4 regions of the Enterobacter sp. CP102 genome follow, and region 1 is predicted to be linked to each of the others. Evidence: predicted binding sites of a transcription regulator. Region 1 holds the regulator's gene; each other region holds the start of a gene.

Region 1 (4,214 bases):
GTACAAAGCGCCGTGGCATATCGAGATGGATAAGTTCTACCAGAACGATAAAAAAACCAAAGTTGATTATCTTCACTCGCTGGGCGCGAAGTACGATTTCAAAAACGACCTGGTTCTTGAAGCCGCATTTGGTCAGGCTGAAGGCTATATCGACCAGTATTTTGCCAAAGCAAGCTACAAGTTTGATATTGCTGGCAGCCCATTAAGCACCAGCTATCAGTTCTACGGTACGCGCGACAAAGCCAGCAGCGGTACGGTCAACGATATTTACGACGGCACGGCGTGGTTACAGGCGTTAACCTTCGGCTACAAAGTGGGCCAGGTCGATTTACGTCTTGAAGGGACATGGGTGAAGGCCGAAGGCCAGCAGGGCTACTTCCTTCAACGTATGACCCCAACCTACGCGTCCTCTAACGGTCGTCTGGATATCTGGTGGGATAACCGTTCAGACTTCAACGCCGATGGCGAAAAGGCTGTCTTCTTCGGCGCCATGTATGACCTGAAAAACTGGAATCTGCCAGGCTGGGCGGTGGGGGCTTCGTACGCTTATGCATGGGATGCAAAACCGGGCGATATGGCCACACCAGACGCGTACTACGATCCGAACTATCGTCTGAAAGAGTCCTCTTACAGCCTGGATGCGATTTACACCCTTCAGGATGGTCGCGCGAAAGGCACGATGTTCAAACTGCACTTCACTCAGTACGACAACCACTCCGATATCCCAAGTTACGCGGGCGGTTACGGCAACATCTTCCAGGATGAACGTGACGTGAAATTCATGGTGATTGCCCCGTTCACAATCTTCTGATGAACAGACCGGCGGGTTAAGTCCCGCCGGAATGGAGACTGAAAATGATGAAAAAAATCATAATCGTCGCGATGCTGGCATCGGGGCTGGTGGCTTGTGTGCAGACTCAGGCACCAAAAGAGGACTCACGTCTGAAAGAGGCTTACAGCGCCTGTATTAATACCGCTGAAGGCTCGCCAGAAAAAATCGAAGCCTGCCAGAGCGTGCTTAATGTGCTGAAGAAAGAGAAGGCGCATGAGCAGTTCGCCACTCAGGAAAACGTCCGCGTGATGGATTACCAGGCCTGTATCCAGGCGCGTAAAACCGGAAACGATCAGGAAGTGGCGAAGCGTTGCGATCAGATCTGGAAAGAGATCCGCAACAACAATAAATAAGAATTGCACTACGCCCGGTGGCGCTGCGCTTACCGGGCCTACAAAGGTGTCATAACCCGTAGGCCCGGTAAGTGCAGCGTCACCGGGCTTTTTGGCGCAAAAAAAAGCCAACCTTTCGGCTGGCTCAGAGTATGAAAAGAGTACTTACTTCGCGTCGTGCGCGTGATCATTTTCGCGGCAATCGCCTTCCGCACAGTGGCCGTACAGGTACAGGCTGTGGTTGGTCAGACGGATGCCATGACGGGCCGCGATTTCACGCTGGCGCGCTTCGATAGAGTCGTCACTAAATTCAATGACCTTGCCACAGTCGAGGCAGATCAGGTGATCGTGATGGTGCTGCTGGGTCAGTTCGAAAACAGATTTACCGCCTTCGAAGTTATGACGGGTAACAATGCCCGCGTCATCAAACTGGTTCAGCACGCGATAAACGGTCGCCAGCCCAATTTCTTCACCCATGTCGATAAGACGCTTGTAAAGGTCTTCCGCACTGACATGGTGATTGTCTGGTCCCTGAAGCACTTCAAGGATTTTTAACCGAGGAAGCGTAACTTTCAGGCCAGCCTTCTTTAATGCGGTATTGTTGTCAGTCATGCGGAATCTGTCCTGTTGCTAAACGATTCACTTCTAAGGAAGAAGTGACAGAGAATGCACTTGGGATAATGCGTATCATTATAGAACTGCCATGTCTAAATGAAAACTGCAAGTCTCAAGCAAAGTATGCTTATAAAAACGTGGTATCACCAACAAACTTGTTCGATAGCACCCACGTATTGCCAGGGGGATATTGTACAGGTCTGAGCGAAAAAGTTAAAAGTTTGTAGCAATTAATTTAATCGGTTTGACCCGGTCAAGCGGGCGCAACCGAAGCTGCGCCGCTCATTATCAGGCGTTAAGGATGTCGTCCAGGTTCAGTTCTTCGCGGACCTGCTTAACCCATTTTTCAACGCGTTCTGCGGTCAGTTCAGGCTGACGGTCTTCATCAATAGCCAGACCCACAAAGTGATCGTCGTCGGCCAGGCCTTTAGAGGCCTCGAAGTGGTAACCCGCCGTTGGCCAGTGACCCACGATAGCCGCGCCGCGTGGTTCAATGATGTCGCGGATGGTGCCCAGCGCGTCACAGAAGTATTCTGCGTAGTCTTCCTGATCGCCACAACCGAACAGTGCAACCAGCTTACCGTTGAAATCAACTTCTTCCAGCGTCGGGAAGAAATCGTCCCAGTCGCACTGTGCTTCACCGTAGTACCAGGTCGGAATACCCAGCAGCAGGATGTCATAGCCTTCGAGATCTTCTTTGCTGCTCTTGGCAATGTCATGCACATCGGCAACGTCTTTACCGAGCTGTTTTTGAATGTTTTTTGCGATATTTTCGGTATTGCCGGTGTCACTGCCGAAGAAAATGCCGATGATTGCCATGAGTAAAATAACCTCTTGAAACTTAATGGTATGGTGGCGCAATTTGTCCACGGATAAGGGCAATAATAGCAGAACAGACAACCCTGCGGAAACAGCTATCACGCAGGACTGCACTCTGTGCTACATGAAAAAGGTGAGAAAGGGAGTTTTCTGACTTATGCCTTGCTGTGCAATTTTTCGAGTTGCGCGATCAACATCTCTTCAATCAGCTCGCTGCGGCTGATATCACGGGCGCTGGCAAGCTCGTTGAGTGCATCAACGGCATCGGCGTTGAGTTTCAGTTCGACACGCTTAAGCCCACGATTTTTATCGCGTTTAAGCTGGTTGCGTTTATTAATACGCAGCTGTTCATCGCGCGAAAGCGGATTTGTCTTGGGTCGTCCCGGGCGACGCTCATTCGCGAACAGATCTATTGTCGTGCGGTCCGTTTGTTCTTTGGCCATGATTTTGAGACTTCGGGGGAAAACAAGCCGCCCTGCTATTGCCCGGGCGATAAGCGCGCCATCATACATCACCCACATCGGCACGCCAACGACTGGAAGCCCGCAGGCTTCCGGTCGCTGACTTTTTAATCAATTTGCAGTATCAGAGAGATAGCGACGGATAGCGCGAAGCACGGCTTCCGGTTTTTCAGCGTGAACCCAGTGCCCGGCACCGGCGATCACATGAGCTCGTGCTTCGGGGAACTGCCTGAGCAATTCATCACGGCAGGCTTCGGTGACATAAGGTGAATTACCACCGCGCACAAAGAGGGTAGGGTGTTGCCAGGCCGGAACCGGCTGCCAGCCGACGATTTCTGAATATTGATCCCACAGCACCGGCACGTTGAAGCGCCACTGGCCGTCGACAAAGGATTTCAGCAGAAACTGCACCACGCCTTCTTCATTAAGATGTTCGCGCATGATGGCCGCGGCCTGCTGGCGTGTGGAAACACCTGAGTCGGTCACCGCATTAATAGCGGCAAAGATCTCATCGTGGCGACGCACGTCATAATCCACCGGGGCAACGTCAATCACCACCAGGCCGCTAATGCGTTCCGGCGCGAGCGCGGTCAGTGCCATAACGGCTTTGCCTCCCATTGAATGCCCGATCAGCGTCACCTTTTCGAGGTGATTGGCATCCAGCGTATCCAGAAGATCCTGCGCCATTGCGGCGTACGTCATCTCTGGCGAGCGCCCGGAAAGACCGTGGTTACGCATATCCACCTGCAAAATATCGTGATCGCTAACCAGATCCCGCGCCAGTACACCCAGGTTATCCAGGCTGCCAAAAAGACCGTGAACCAGTACGATGGGAGAATTATTGTTCGGCGATTGTGCAGATTGCGCTCGGGTATTCAATTTCATGGCAAAGTTCTTTTTTTACGTATGTCAGGTTAGGGTATCATGTTGACCATTCTGCCGCCCGGCTGCAAGGATCCAGTTTAATCTGACTTTTGCCGCCAACCTGGCTTGACGCTATCCGCTGTTGGGATTTGACCTTATAATCCCAACGACTTGTATTCAGATAAGATATCGCACTGGATTAAGATGAAAACAATCGAAGTTGATGACGAACTCTATCAGTATATCGCCAGCCAAACGCGGCATATCGGGGAGAGCGCGTCCGACATTTTA
Region 2 (4,214 bases), 2.0 Mb from region 1:
ATCTGTAGCGACAGCATGGATGCGATGATTGTGCAGTCAATTTGCAATCTGGCGAAAACGAAGTCGTTGTGTGTGGTTGCTGAATTCGTTGAAACGCCGGAACAGCGAGAGATGTTGCTCCGCTTTGGCGTGGACTATATGCAGGGATACCTGCTGGGCAAACCTGTGCCGCTTAGCGAACTACAGGCATAAAAAAACCGGGAGCACAGGCTCCCGGTTTTGTTTTGGTCTGGATTTACAGTACCAGTGCTGCGATAGAAGCAGACAGTACGCTCACCAGGGTAGAACCGTAAACCAGTTTCAGACCGAAGCGAGAAACCACGTTACCTTGCTCTTCGTTCAGACCTTTAATCGCACCCGCGATGATGCCGATAGAAGAGAAGTTGGCGAAGGAGACCAGGAACACAGAGATAATGCCTTCAGCGCGCGGAGAGAGCGTGCCGGCAATTTTCTGGAGATCCATCATCGCAACGAATTCGTTGGAAACCAGTTTGGTGGCCATGATGCTACCAACCTGCAATGCTTCGCTTGCCGGAACACCCATTACCCAGGCAACCGGATAGAAGATGTAGCCCAGAATGCCCTGGAAGGAAATACCCAGGACCGCAGCGAACAGTGCGTTCAGTGCAGAAATCAGCGCGATAAAGCCGATCAGCATTGCCGCAACGATAATCGCAACTTTGAAACCTGCCAGAATGTATTCACCCAACATTTCGAAGAAGCTCTGACCTTCATGCAGATTTGCCATCTGGAGGTTCTCTTCGCCTTCTTCAACGCGGTATGGGTTGATCAGGGACAGCACGATAAAGGTGCTGAACATGTTCAGAACCAGAGCTGCAACAACGTATTTTGGTTCCAGCATTGTCATGTACGCGCCCACGATAGACATGGAAACGGTAGACATCGCTGTGGCTGCCATGGTGTACATACGGTTGCGGGACATTTTGCCCAGAATGTCTTTATACGCGATGAAGTTCTCAGACTGACCCAGGATCAGGGAACTTACTGCGTTGAAGGATTCCAGTTTGCCCATACCGTTGACTTTAGACAGCACAGTACCAATTGCGCGGATAACGATCGGCAGAACACGGATGTGTTGCAGGATACCAATCAGCGCAGAGATGAAGACGATAGGGCACAGTACTTTCAGGAAGAAGAAAGCCAGGCCTTCGTCGTTCATTTTACCGAAGACAAAGTTAGTCCCTTCGTTGGCGAATCCGAGCAGTTTTTCGAACATTTCGGAGAAGCCTTTCACGAAGCCAAGCCCCACGTTGGAGTTCAGGAAGAACCACGCGAGTAAAACTTCAATAACGAGAAGCTGAACAACATAGCGGATGCGGATTTTTTTGCGGTCATGGCTGACCAGCAACGCAAGCGCAGTAACGACAACGAGTGCCAGGACAAAGTGAAGGACGCGGTCCATATTTGCTCCAAATTTGAGGCAGGTTTAATTTCCGTGCACATTCTATGTAACAAGCGTAAAGAAAACGAGATCAAAGCCACACTATAGTCACATCCTGTGACGAGTCTCAAAAATAGTGATCAACAATACATTTTTGTTATGTTAGGTAAATGAGTGAAAAGTTAAGTTTGTGTGCTACGCTTCACAAAAGACTGCGCGATTTCACATTCTGTGAGGCCGCTCCAGCAAACCTGCCCATCTATTGTTCAAAGCTATCAGAGAAATCACACAAAACGTTTTAAATGATCTTGATAATCATTCTCATTTTGTTAGCATTAAACATAGCAAAGGCTATATTTCCAGAGGCAGAAATGACAAACAGTCGCGTAGAGGGTAGCAGTGGCAGAGCAGCGCGCAAGTTGCGGTTCGCATTAATGGGACCTGCGTTCATTGCTGCCATTGGCTATATCGATCCGGGTAATTTTGCGACCAATATTCAGGCCGGGGCGAGCTTCGGCTATAAGCTGCTGTGGGTTGTCGTCTGGGCAAACCTGATGGCAATGCTGATTCAGATGCTCTCCGCGAAGCTCGGGATTGCCACGGGTAAAAACCTGGCCGAACAGATCCGTGACCACTATCCGCGTCCGGCCGTCTGGCTTTACTGGATCCAGGCCGAAATCATTGCGATGGCAACGGATCTGGCTGAGTTTATCGGGGCGGCTATCGGGTTCAAGCTGATACTCGGCGTTTCTCTGTTACAGGGTGCGGTGCTGACCGGGATTGCCACTTTCCTTATCCTGATGTTGCAGCGCCGTGGGCAGAAGCCGCTCGAAAAAGTGATTGGCGGCCTGCTGCTGTTTGTGGCCGCGGCTTATATTGTGGAGTTAATTTTCTCACAGCCTGATCTGGCGCAGCTTAGTAAAGGGATGGTTATCCCAAGCCTGCCAACCTCTGAAGCGGTATTCCTGGCCGCGGGGGTTCTGGGTGCCACTATCATGCCACACGTGATTTACCTTCACTCTTCATTAACGCAGCACCTGCACGGTGGCACGCGCCAGCAGCGGTATTCTGCGACCAAATGGGATGTCGGTATCGCGATGACGATTGCAGGGTTTGTGAATCTGGCGATGATGGCAACCGCCGCCGCCGCGTTTCATTTTAACGGGCACACGGGTATTGCCGATCTTGATGAGGCCTATCTGACGCTGGAACCCTTGCTGAGCCATGCCGCGGCCACCGTATTTGGGTTGAGCCTGGTTGCTGCGGGTCTGTCTTCGACCGTGGTCGGCACCCTGGCAGGGCAGGTAGTCATGCAGGGGTTCGTGCGCTTTCATATCCCGCTGTGGGTGCGCCGTTCCGTCACCATGCTGCCATCCTTTATCGTGATCCTGATGGGGCTTGATCCGACGCGTATTCTGGTCATGAGCCAGGTATTGCTGAGCTTTGGTATTGCACTGGCGCTGGTTCCGCTGCTGATTTTTACCAGCAATAAATCCCTGATGGGCGATCTGGTGAACACCACGCTTGTGAAACGCGCAGGCTGGGCCATTGTGGTTGTGGTGGTGGCACTCAATCTGTGGTTATTGGTCGGGACACTATTGGGGTTATAGAAACAAGAAAGGAGCCAATAGGCTCCTTTCTGTTTTAGTGGTGGTGACCATGGCCGTGGCCGCGTCCCCATCCGCCGCGACGATCGTCGCGGTCGTTCCACCCTTCGCGATAGCCGCGCTCGTAGGCTTTCCGGTTATCCCAGCCACGATGGCGACCATTATCATGTTTCCACCAGCGATCTCTGCGCCATTCATAATGACGATGCCAGTAATCACGGTCGCGCCAGCCGCCACCGTCCCAGTAGTTACCGTAATTATCGCGATCGCCAATTTGTAATTTTACTGATGGCAACAGGGTGATTTCGCCCGCATTTGCAACCAGCGGCGCCGCAGCCATTAAAACCGCAGCCAGAATCAGTGACCTGAACATACTCTTCTCCTTCACGATCGGGGCCGTCGTGCGGCCTGTTAACGCAATATTACGGGGCGGTAAAGCCCCGTTTCATCGCCTCAACTCCTAAATCACAAATGAGAGCACGTTTTGCTAAAAATGGTTTTAATTTGACCGGTTCAGAATGTCGTCGATGGTGGACAACTCTTGTGCGGAGAACTGGCGATTCCCGAGCATCCCGACCGCATCATCAATTTGCGACGTTTTACTCGCGCCAATCAGTACGGACGTTACGGCATCGTGGCGCAATACCCACGCCAGAGCCATTTGCGACAGTTTCTGGCCGCGGCTTTCCGCCAGTGCGTTCAGCGCGACAACCTTTAACCGTTTTTCTTCGGTTAACTGGTCAGGGTTAAGGAACTGGCTGCCACTGGCCGCACGTGAGTCCTGCGGAATACCGTGCAGATAGCGGTTAGTCAGTTGCCCACCCGCCAGCGGCGAGAAGGGAATACACCCGACACCTTTCTCTTTCAGGACGTCCAGCAATCCCGCTTCCGGCGCGCGCTCAAACATGGAGTATTTAGGCTGGTGGATAACACAAGGCGTGCCGAGATCGTTAAGCATATCAATCGCTTTACGTGCCAGTTCCGCCGGGTAGTTGGATAACCCAACGTACAGGGCTTTCCCCTGGCGCACTATGTGGTCAAGCGCTTTCATTGTCTCCTGAAGTGGCGTTTCAGGATCAGGACGGTGGTGATAGAAGATATCGACGTATTCAAGCCCCATACGCTTAAGGCTCTGATCAAGACTTGAGATCAGATATTTGCGTGAGCCCCAGTCGCCGTAAGGGCCGTCCCACATGGTGTAGCCC
Region 3 (4,214 bases), 110 kb from region 1:
GTGATGATCGAAGCGCAGCGCCGGGGTCAGCATGGTGCTGTCGGTCAGCTCCATGTTGTTTTCCGCGAACAGGGAGAAGATCTCAGCCGATGAATACGGGCTACGATCGTCGCTCATGCCCGGGATCGTCCCGCCTTGCTGAGTCTGGGTGTTAGAGGTGGAATCTTTCATGCGCTGCTGGTTCCACTCGGTACCCAGGGTCAGGTTCTGGTTGACCAGGAAATCAATCGGCAGGTTGATTTCACTGTGCAGCATCACGTCAGACAGGTCGGTGTCGGTGAACTTATTGCTGTTGAACAAGCCTTCCAGACCGCCCGCCAGCCCTTCGCCCAGACGGGAGTTACGGGTGTGTTCGTACTGCGCCCAGTTGCTGGTGGTGATGCCGTTATCCCAGCCGCCGTTCCAGGTCACGGCAAAGTTCTGGCGATAAATACGGTTAGTCTCTTTACCGTAGTTTTTCTTCACCAGGCCGTTGGAGCTGTTGTCGTTGTTGGTGTTCTGCGTGTCGCCCGCGTAGAGGTTGTTCTGGCGGCTGTAGCCCGCTTCAAACTCCAGGGACTGCATCGGGGCAAAGTCCCAACGCACTACGCCGTTAATGTCTTTGTTTTCTACCCCTTCACGGCCTGCTGGCAGCGTGTCGGCATAGGCACCGGTACGTTCAGATTCATGACCCTGGTTGATATCTCGTGCATCGGCCTGGGTTTTATCCAGGTTACCGTACATGCGGAAGCTGAAATCGCCGCCCAGCGGGCCGCTCAGGCTGAAGTTAGTACGCTTGGTTGAACCTTCGTCCTTGTGCTCTGGCGCATTCAGGTAGGTGTTCCAGGAACCATGCCACTGGTCGTCGAAATTCTTGGTGATGATGTTCACCACACCACCAGCCGCACCGTTACCGTAACGCGCTGCTGCCGGGCCACGAATAACGTCGATACGCTCGATCATTTCCGGTGGAACCCAGCCAGTATCGCCGCGGGTATCACGCTCGCCACGCCAGCCCAGACGGATGGAGTTACGGCTGGTAACCGGCTTACCGTCGATCAGGATCAGGGTGTTCTCAGGGCCCATACCGCGGATATCAATCTGACGGTTGTTACCGCGCTGGCCGCTGGTGGAGTTACCGGTCAGGTTAACGCCAGGCATAGTACGGATGATTTCGGCAACGTCGCGGGCGGGAGGATTTTTACGGATTTGATCGGCCGTAATGGTCGACACACCGGGTGCCTGCAAGTTCTGCTGCGCGGCGGTGATAACCATCGTGTCTTCGTGCTGCGCAGTGGTGTTGGCGGTGGTGTCGTCTGCCATTGCGGGCAACGCGACGCCGTAAATCCCTAAGTTGACCAGCAAGGCCAGGGAGTGAATCTTCTTATTCATTGTACGTCCTGCTTTTCGCGCCGCATCCCCTGACTCCGTTCCCGAAAGGGAGAGGAGGCGGCATGTTGTCACCCGCATTTGCGTAAGCAGCCCTGTCCTCGAGCGCACACAACGCGTGGCATGTTTATTTTATGAGCGCGCTTCCCACAGCGCGGGCACTACGCTATTGCAAATGCAAATAGTTATCAATAATATTATCAATAAATTTTGTCTTGTAACAAAAAAAGACACGATAAACATGAGGTTAAAAGCGTGACGGCGGTAACAACGGGAAGTGATGCTTGGTGGCAGTCGAAAAACGGCCCTGAATGGGTGCGTGAAAAGGGGATGTATCGCGTCACGTTCTGGTGGCGTGATCCGGCCGGAACGCAGGCATCTTCGGCGGTGAAGCGCGTCTGGCTCTACATCACCGGCGTCACCGATCACCATCAGAATGCCCGCCCGCAATCCCTCGAACGCCTTCCCGGAACTGACGTCTGGCAATGGCAGGGCGAGTTCAGCCCACAGTGGCGCGGCAGCTACTGTTTTATCCCTTCTGAGAACGAACAAGATTTTGCCGATGCGGTGTTTCACGGTGAGCAGCCTGACCGCATGGCGCTGCGTGAAGGCTGGCGCAAGCTGCTCCCCAACGCGGTGTGCGACCCGCTGAATCCGCAGAGCTGGCGAGGCGGGCGCGGACACCCGGTATCGGCGCTGGAAATGCCAGAAGCACCGGCTCAGCCAGGCTGGGATCGCCCTGATACCCCTTACCGGCAGCCGGTCTGCATCGAATGGCACAGCGAGCGGCTGGCTAACCGTCGCCGCGTGTGGATTTTTACCACCGGTGATGCCAGCCCGGACAGCCCGCTGGCGGTGCTGCTCGACGGGCAGTTCTGGGCCGAAAGCCTGCCCGTATGGCCGGCACTGGCGTCACTGACGGCTGAGCGCAAGTTGCCGCCGGCGGTCTATCTCCTGATCGATGTTATCGACACCGCTCATCGCAGCGCTGAGCTGCCCTGCAACCCCGATTTCTGGCTGGCGGTGCAGGAAGAACTTCTCCCGCTGGTAAAAACCACCACGCCATTCAGCGACCGCGCCGACCGCACGGTCGTGGCAGGGCAAAGCTTTGGCGGGCTCTCTTCTCTTTATGCTGGTCTTTACTGGCCGCAGCGTTTCGGCTGCGTGCTCAGCCAGTCAGGCTCCTACTGGTGGCCGCACCGTGGTGCGCAGCAGGACGGGCTGCTTATCGAACAACTTAAAGCGGGTGAAAAAACCGCACGCGGGCTGCGCATTGTCCTTGAGGCCGGGCGCAACGAGCCGCTTATTTTCCGCGCAAATCAGGCGATTTACGCCGAGCTACAACACACACAGCAACCGGTTATCTGGCGTCAGGTTGACGGCGGACACGATGCGCTTTGCTGGCGCGGTGGGCTGACGCAGGGGCTGATGACCCTCTGGCAGCCGCTTATTCAATAACGGAGTCTGTATGGAATTCAGTAATCCTTTCGATAATCCGCAGGGACAGTTCGCCATTTTGTCTAACGACCAGGCGGAATTCAGCCTGTGGCCGCAACAGTGCGCACTGCCTGCCGGCTGGCGTGTGGTGTGTGAACCGCAATCCCAGGAAGCGTGCCAGCAGTGGCTGGCTGAACACTGGCATACGCTTACACCTTCCCATTTTGCGGGAGAGCGCGCATGAGCAAACATCTTCCCCTCGTCGCCGCGCAGCCGGGGATCTGGATGGCGGAGCAACTTTCCACGTTGCCGAACGCCTGGAGTGTGGCGCATTACACCGAGCTGAAAGGCGATATTGACGCGCCATTACTGGCGAAAGCGATAGTTGCAGGCATGATGCAGGCCGACACATTACGCACGCGCTTTACTGAAGATAACGGCGAGGTGTGGCAGTGGGTGGATGATGCCATGTCGTTGCCTGAACCCTCGATCGTAAAAGCCGATTCTCACACCGCCGCCGTGGCGCTGATGGAGGCCGATCTTCACCAGAACCTGCGCGTGGACAGCGGTCAGCCGCTGGCGTTTCATCAGCTGATTCAGGTGGGTGAACGCCACTGGTACTGGTATCAGCGTTATCATCATTTAGTGGTGGATGGCTTCAGTTTCCCGGCCATTACCCGCCAGATCGCCGCCATTTATACAGCATGGAAAAAGGGAGAAACTTCGCCTGCATCACCCTTTACGCCGTTTGCAGAGGTGGTGGATGAATACCAGCGCTATCGCGACAGTGAGGCGTATCAGCGCGATGGCGCATTCTGGGCAGAACAGCGTAAGCAGCTTCCTTCTCCTGTATCGCTTTCTTCCGCGCCGTTGCCGGGGCGTGCAGCCACTACCGACATCCTGCGGCTAAAAATGGTTGCCGATAGCCATGCCTTTAGCCAGCTTGCTCAGGCAGCAGGGCAGGTGCAGCGCACCGATCTGGCGCTCGCGCTGGTGGCACTGTGGCTTGGGCGCTTAACCGGCCGGCTGGACTACGCCGCCGGGTTTATCTTTATGCGTCGCATGGGTTCAGCGGCGCTCACCGCAACCGGCCCGGTGCTTAACGTTCTGCCGATGGCGGTGAATATCTCCCCGCAGGAGAGCCTGCCGGAGCTGGCGCTGCGTCTTGCTAATCAGCTGAAAAAAATGCGCCGCCATCAGCGTTATGACGCCGAGCAGATTGTTCGCGACAGCGGGCGTGCGGCAGGGGATGAAGCCCTGTTTGGTCCGGTGCTTAACGTCAAAGTGTTTGATTACCAGCTGGACATAGACGGCGTGGCGGCCACGACCCACACGCTGGCAACGGGGCCGGTGAACGATCTGGAGCTGGCGCTGTTCCCGGACGATCAGGGCGGGCTGAGCATTGAGAT
Region 4 (4,214 bases), 2.1 Mb from region 1:
CAAAAATGAGGCTGGCAGTAATCCATTTTCCAGAAACAGGGTCGCGAACATCACGAAATAGACAACTCCCACGACATGTGGGTCCGCCAGCGCGGCAAAATCGTGTTGCCAGAGTGCCGCGATAATATCTTGAATAACAGCCATGGACTTTCCTGTGGAACAGCAGATATAGCGCTATTGTACACCCTGATTTGCCCGCTGGGTTTGATCGCGGGCGCAACTAATGCAGACTTTTCTGGTGGCGGTGTTCACAAAAGAGTCCAGGAGTACATTTTCAGCCAGCACTCTACACGATACGCTCAAATCCTGCCGCTAAATCCGCAATTAAATCGTCCACATTTTCTAAACCAATATGCAGGCGGATCAGGGTGCCGCTGAAGTCCACCTCGCCGCCCGGGCGCAGGTCTGCTATCTGCTCTGGCTGGTTTGGCAGGATCAGTGATTCAAAGCCGCCCCAGGAGTAGGCCATGCTGAAGAGGGCAAAATTATCCAGATAGCTTGCCAGCTCATCGTTATTCAGCCGTTTTTTAAGAACGAATGAGAACAACCCGCTGCTGCCTGTAAAGTCACGTTGCCAGAACTCGTGGCCTTTGCTGCCCGGCAGCGCAGGGTGGTTGACGCGTTCAACCTGCGGGTGCTGCGCCAGCCATTCAGCGATTTTCAGGCTGCTTTCGTGATGCTGACGCAGACGCACGCCCAGCGTACGGATCCCGCGGCTGGTCATGTAGGCGGTATCGGCATCAACCATTTGCCCCATCAGATAGGCATTTTCACGCAATTGATCCCAGCAGCGGGCATTGGACACGGCGGTGCCAATCATACCGTCGGAGTGGCCAATCAGGTATTTGGTTGCGGCCTGAATAGAGATATCAATGTCGAAATCCAGCGCCTTAAACAGCACGCCTGCCGCCCAGGTGTTGTCGATCATGATGATGGCTTCCGGCGCTTTGCTGCGCACGGCTTTCACAATGGCAGGTACGTCATGCACTTCCATGGTGATAGAGCCCGGAGATTCCAGGAACACGATGCGCGTGTTTGGCTGAATAAGCTCGGCGATGCCTTCACCAATCAGCGGATCAAACCAGCCAGTGGTGACGCCGAGCTTGCTGAGAATTTTGGTGCAGAAGTCCTGGCTTGGTTCATAGGCGGTGTTGGTCATCAGGATATGGTCGCCCTGTTCCACAAACGCCAGAATGGTATTGGCAACCGCCGCAGCCCCACACGGGAACAGTGCGCAGCCTGCGCCGCCTTCCAGTTCGCACATGGCTTCCTGCAGGGAAAAATGGGTCAGCGTCCCGCGACGACCGTAAAACAGCCCGCCTTTGGCACGGTTACGCGTTGCGATTTTTTTGTCCTCAACGGTATCAAATACCAGTGAAGAGGCCCGCTGAATCACGCTGTTCACCGATCCCAGTGTGTATTTCTTGCTGCGTCCTGCCTGCACAAGCGTGGTATCAAGCTGCTTCTTAGTCATGTTCGCCAACCCTGTTTTTATACGTCTGGACGTCCAGACTACCACGATTGAAAAAATGTGCACCCGGATGCTTATCGAATAAGCAGAAAATTTTATGAAAAATACGCATAAGAAATTTTTACTGCGTAAGCGCAAGGAAAGTGAGCGAAAATTACGGCAGTATGTAAATACTAATGAGAACTACTATCAATTCGACGTCGTTTTGATATTATTACGCTCAGATTTTGTGATTTGCGTCCTGGAGATACAGAGTGGGTAATAATTTGATGCAGGCGGATCTCTCCGTCTGGGGCATGTATCATCATGCTGACATCGTGGTTAAGATTGTGATGATCGGCCTGATTCTGGCGTCCGTTGTCACCTGGGCTATTTTCTTCAGTAAGAGCGTTGAGCTCATTTCGCAGAAGCGTCGCCTCAAGCGCGAACAGCAGCAGCTGGCAGAAGCCCGTTCGCTGGATCAGGCTTCTGATATGACCTCTTCCTTCCACACGAAAAGCCTGACCACCCTGTTAGTAAACGAAGCTCAGAACGAGCTGGAACTCTCCGCAGGCAGTGAAGATAACGAAGGTATTAAAGAACGTACCGGCTTCCGTCTGGAGCGTCGCGTCGCCGCTGTTGGCCGTCATATGGGCCGCGGTAATGGATATCTGGCCACTATCGGTGCGATTTCCCCGTTCGTGGGTCTGTTCGGTACGGTGTGGGGCATCATGAACAGCTTCATCGGCATTGCCCAGACGCAAACCACCAACCTGGCGGTTGTGGCGCCGGGTATCGCAGAAGCGCTGCTGGCAACGGCAATCGGCCTGGTGGCGGCAATTCCTGCGGTGGTTATCTACAACGTCTTCGCGCGTATGATTGGCAGCTACAAAGCCACTCTGGGCGACGTGGCAGCGCAGGTTCTGCTGCTGCAAAGCCGTGACCTTGACCTTAACGCCAGCTCCGTTAAACCGGTACACGCGGCGTCGAAACTGCGTGCAGGTTGATTAGCTATGGCAATGCGTCTTAACGAAAATCTGGACGATAACGGCGAAATGCATGAAATCAACGTGACGCCGTTTATTGACGTTATGCTGGTTCTGTTGATTATCTTCATGGTTGCGGCGCCGCTGGCGACGGTTGACGTGAAGGTGAATCTGCCGGCCTCTTCCAGCCAGCCGCAGCCGCGCCCGGAAAAGCCTATTTATCTGTCGGTGAAGGCCGATAAATCCATGTTCCTGGGCAATGACCCGGTGACGGATGAATCAGTTATCCCGGCGCTGGAGCAGCTTACTGGCGGGAAGAAAGACACCACCGTCTTCTTCCGCGCGGATAAAACGGTTGATTATGAAACCATGATGAAGGTAATGGACACGCTGCATCAGGCGGGTTACCTGAAGATTGGCCTGGTCGGCGAAGAAAAAGCCGCCGTCAAATAAAAGTGAGCTGGCGAAAGCCTAATGCTTGTCAGTTAAGCACGGTGCATGATTCCGTTCACCTTAATATCAGCAGAAAATAATTTGTTCAGAACCTGTGAACGGGATAAGGGGGCCACCGCGGCCCCCTTATCAATCCCCGCGGCCCGCAATGAAATCGGTGCTTCGCACTGCGCTCACCTCCCGACCGTCTGCCTGCGGTCGGCTCGACTCGACATCCTGTCTCATTTCGCCTCTGGCCGCCATCCATGGCGTCCAGCCCTTGTCATCCGGTCTCCGGTTCGCCGATTTCAGCGGGACTCAACATCCGTGCCATTTTCAGGCCGCAGAGAAGGTTGAGGGTGCGTGAGTCCGGCTGAAAATCGCCGAAGCGTTTCCTGAAGGCCGGGGCGAGGCGCATGGATGCGCCGAGAGGGCGGATTTACAGGGAAGTTACCTCCGCCCGTCCCTGATAAGCCGGAAGGAATAAGCTGAGGACAAAATTGCCAGGAGCAATTTTGGACAGCGCTTGCGCTGGCCCCGAAGGGGTGAGCCCCAGGGATGGGGCGAACAATCCGCGAAGCGGCGATTTTCTTTGCCGGGAGCCGGGATTGCTAAGGGGGCGGCGGCAGCCCCCTTAGCACGTTCACCGCAGCGGATTATGCAGGTAGCAGGAAAGTCTGAGTGAACGGAACGATGCCACTAAAATAACAGAGTGGCTTAATATCGCTTAACTGACTGGCATTAAGCTGGCGAAAGCCAGCTTTTTTTCTGCTGTATATCCCCACTCTTCATATTTATTTATCAATAAAGCCATAGTAAATAATCTATTGATAGTTAAGAAAATATCAGTATTCGGCTGCCTTATCAGAATATATCTTTTTACTGAAATGGCATCGTGGGATATACCCACTACGCTTAAAACAGATAATAAAAAATACCTTCTTTTGAAGGGCTTATTTCACCTGCACAGCAAGAGACTCTCTATGGCGATGACGACATGGCTGCACCCGCACGCACCTCAACGCGACCTCATCTCTTTATCTGCAATACGACAACGTGCTGACCGCTTAATGCTGGTGCTTATCTGGGCCATGTGGGGCGTTTCGCTGTGCGTGGGATATATGAACGACAATATGGCGCAGGGGGCGATTATCAGCACTCTGCTGAGCTGTGGCTCGACTCTGCTGGCGGTGCTTTTCCCCGGCTCGTTGCTGCTGCGCCTGAGCTTTGCCTTCGTTCTGATGGCGTTTTCCGCGCTGCTTATCCATCTGGGCGAAGGGGAGACGGAATATCACTTCTCTGTTTTTGTCCTGCTTTCGGCGCTGCTGGCCTGGCGTGACTGGCGT

Evidence for each region. The regulator Fur, encoded in region 1, represses iron uptake genes when iron is present. The targets are predictions, from matches to a motif close to ATAATAATGAGAACNACTATCAA.
Region 2: N1249_RS15535 (Nramp family divalent metal transporter) is a predicted target of Fur. The motif match lies at 1,711-1,733, and genes of this name have one in related genera.
Region 3: fes (enterochelin esterase) is a predicted target of Fur. The motif match lies at 1,544-1,566, and genes of this name have one in related genera.
Region 4: exbB (tol-pal system-associated acyl-CoA thioesterase) is a predicted target of Fur. The motif match lies at 1,642-1,664, and genes of this name have one in related genera.

What each region holds. Positions count from the first base shown of each region.
Region 1 covers NZ_CP104014.1:1,323,971-1,328,184, forward strand. The annotation lists gene chiP (chitoporin ChiP) at 1-811, shown strand, start outside; gene chiQ (ChiQ/YbfN family lipoprotein) at 859-1,185, shown strand; gene fur (ferric iron uptake transcriptional regulator) at 1,330-1,776, opposite strand; gene N1249_RS06200 (ryhB-regulated fur leader peptide) at 1,769-1,855, opposite strand; gene fldA (flavodoxin FldA) at 2,068-2,598, opposite strand; gene ybfE (LexA regulated protein) at 2,754-3,041, opposite strand; gene ybfF (esterase) at 3,171-3,944, opposite strand; gene seqA (replication initiation negative regulator SeqA) at 4,128-4,214, shown strand, end outside.
Region 2 covers NZ_CP104014.1:3,296,308-3,300,521, reverse strand. The annotation lists gene N1249_RS15545 (EAL domain-containing protein) at 1-192, shown strand, start outside; gene N1249_RS15540 (NupC/NupG family nucleoside CNT transporter) at 236-1,423, opposite strand; gene N1249_RS15535 (Nramp family divalent metal transporter) at 1,774-3,012, shown strand; gene ypeC (DUF2502 domain-containing protein YpeC) at 3,047-3,382, opposite strand; gene N1249_RS15525 (aldo/keto reductase) at 3,509-4,214, opposite strand, start outside.
Region 3 covers NZ_CP104014.1:1,218,107-1,222,320, forward strand. The annotation lists gene N1249_RS05680 (TonB-dependent siderophore receptor) at 1-1,371, opposite strand, end outside; gene fes (enterochelin esterase) at 1,624-2,826, shown strand; gene N1249_RS05690 (MbtH family NRPS accessory protein) at 2,837-3,049, shown strand; gene entF (enterobactin non-ribosomal peptide synthetase EntF) at 3,046-4,214, shown strand, end outside.
Region 4 covers NZ_CP104014.1:4,008,349-4,012,562, reverse strand. The annotation lists gene yghB (DedA family general envelope maintenance protein YghB) at 1-144, opposite strand, end outside; gene metC (cystathionine beta-lyase) at 287-1,474, opposite strand; gene exbB (tol-pal system-associated acyl-CoA thioesterase) at 1,726-2,457, shown strand; gene exbD (TonB system transport protein ExbD) at 2,464-2,889, shown strand; gene N1249_RS18900 (methyl-accepting chemotaxis protein) at 3,852-4,214, shown strand, end outside.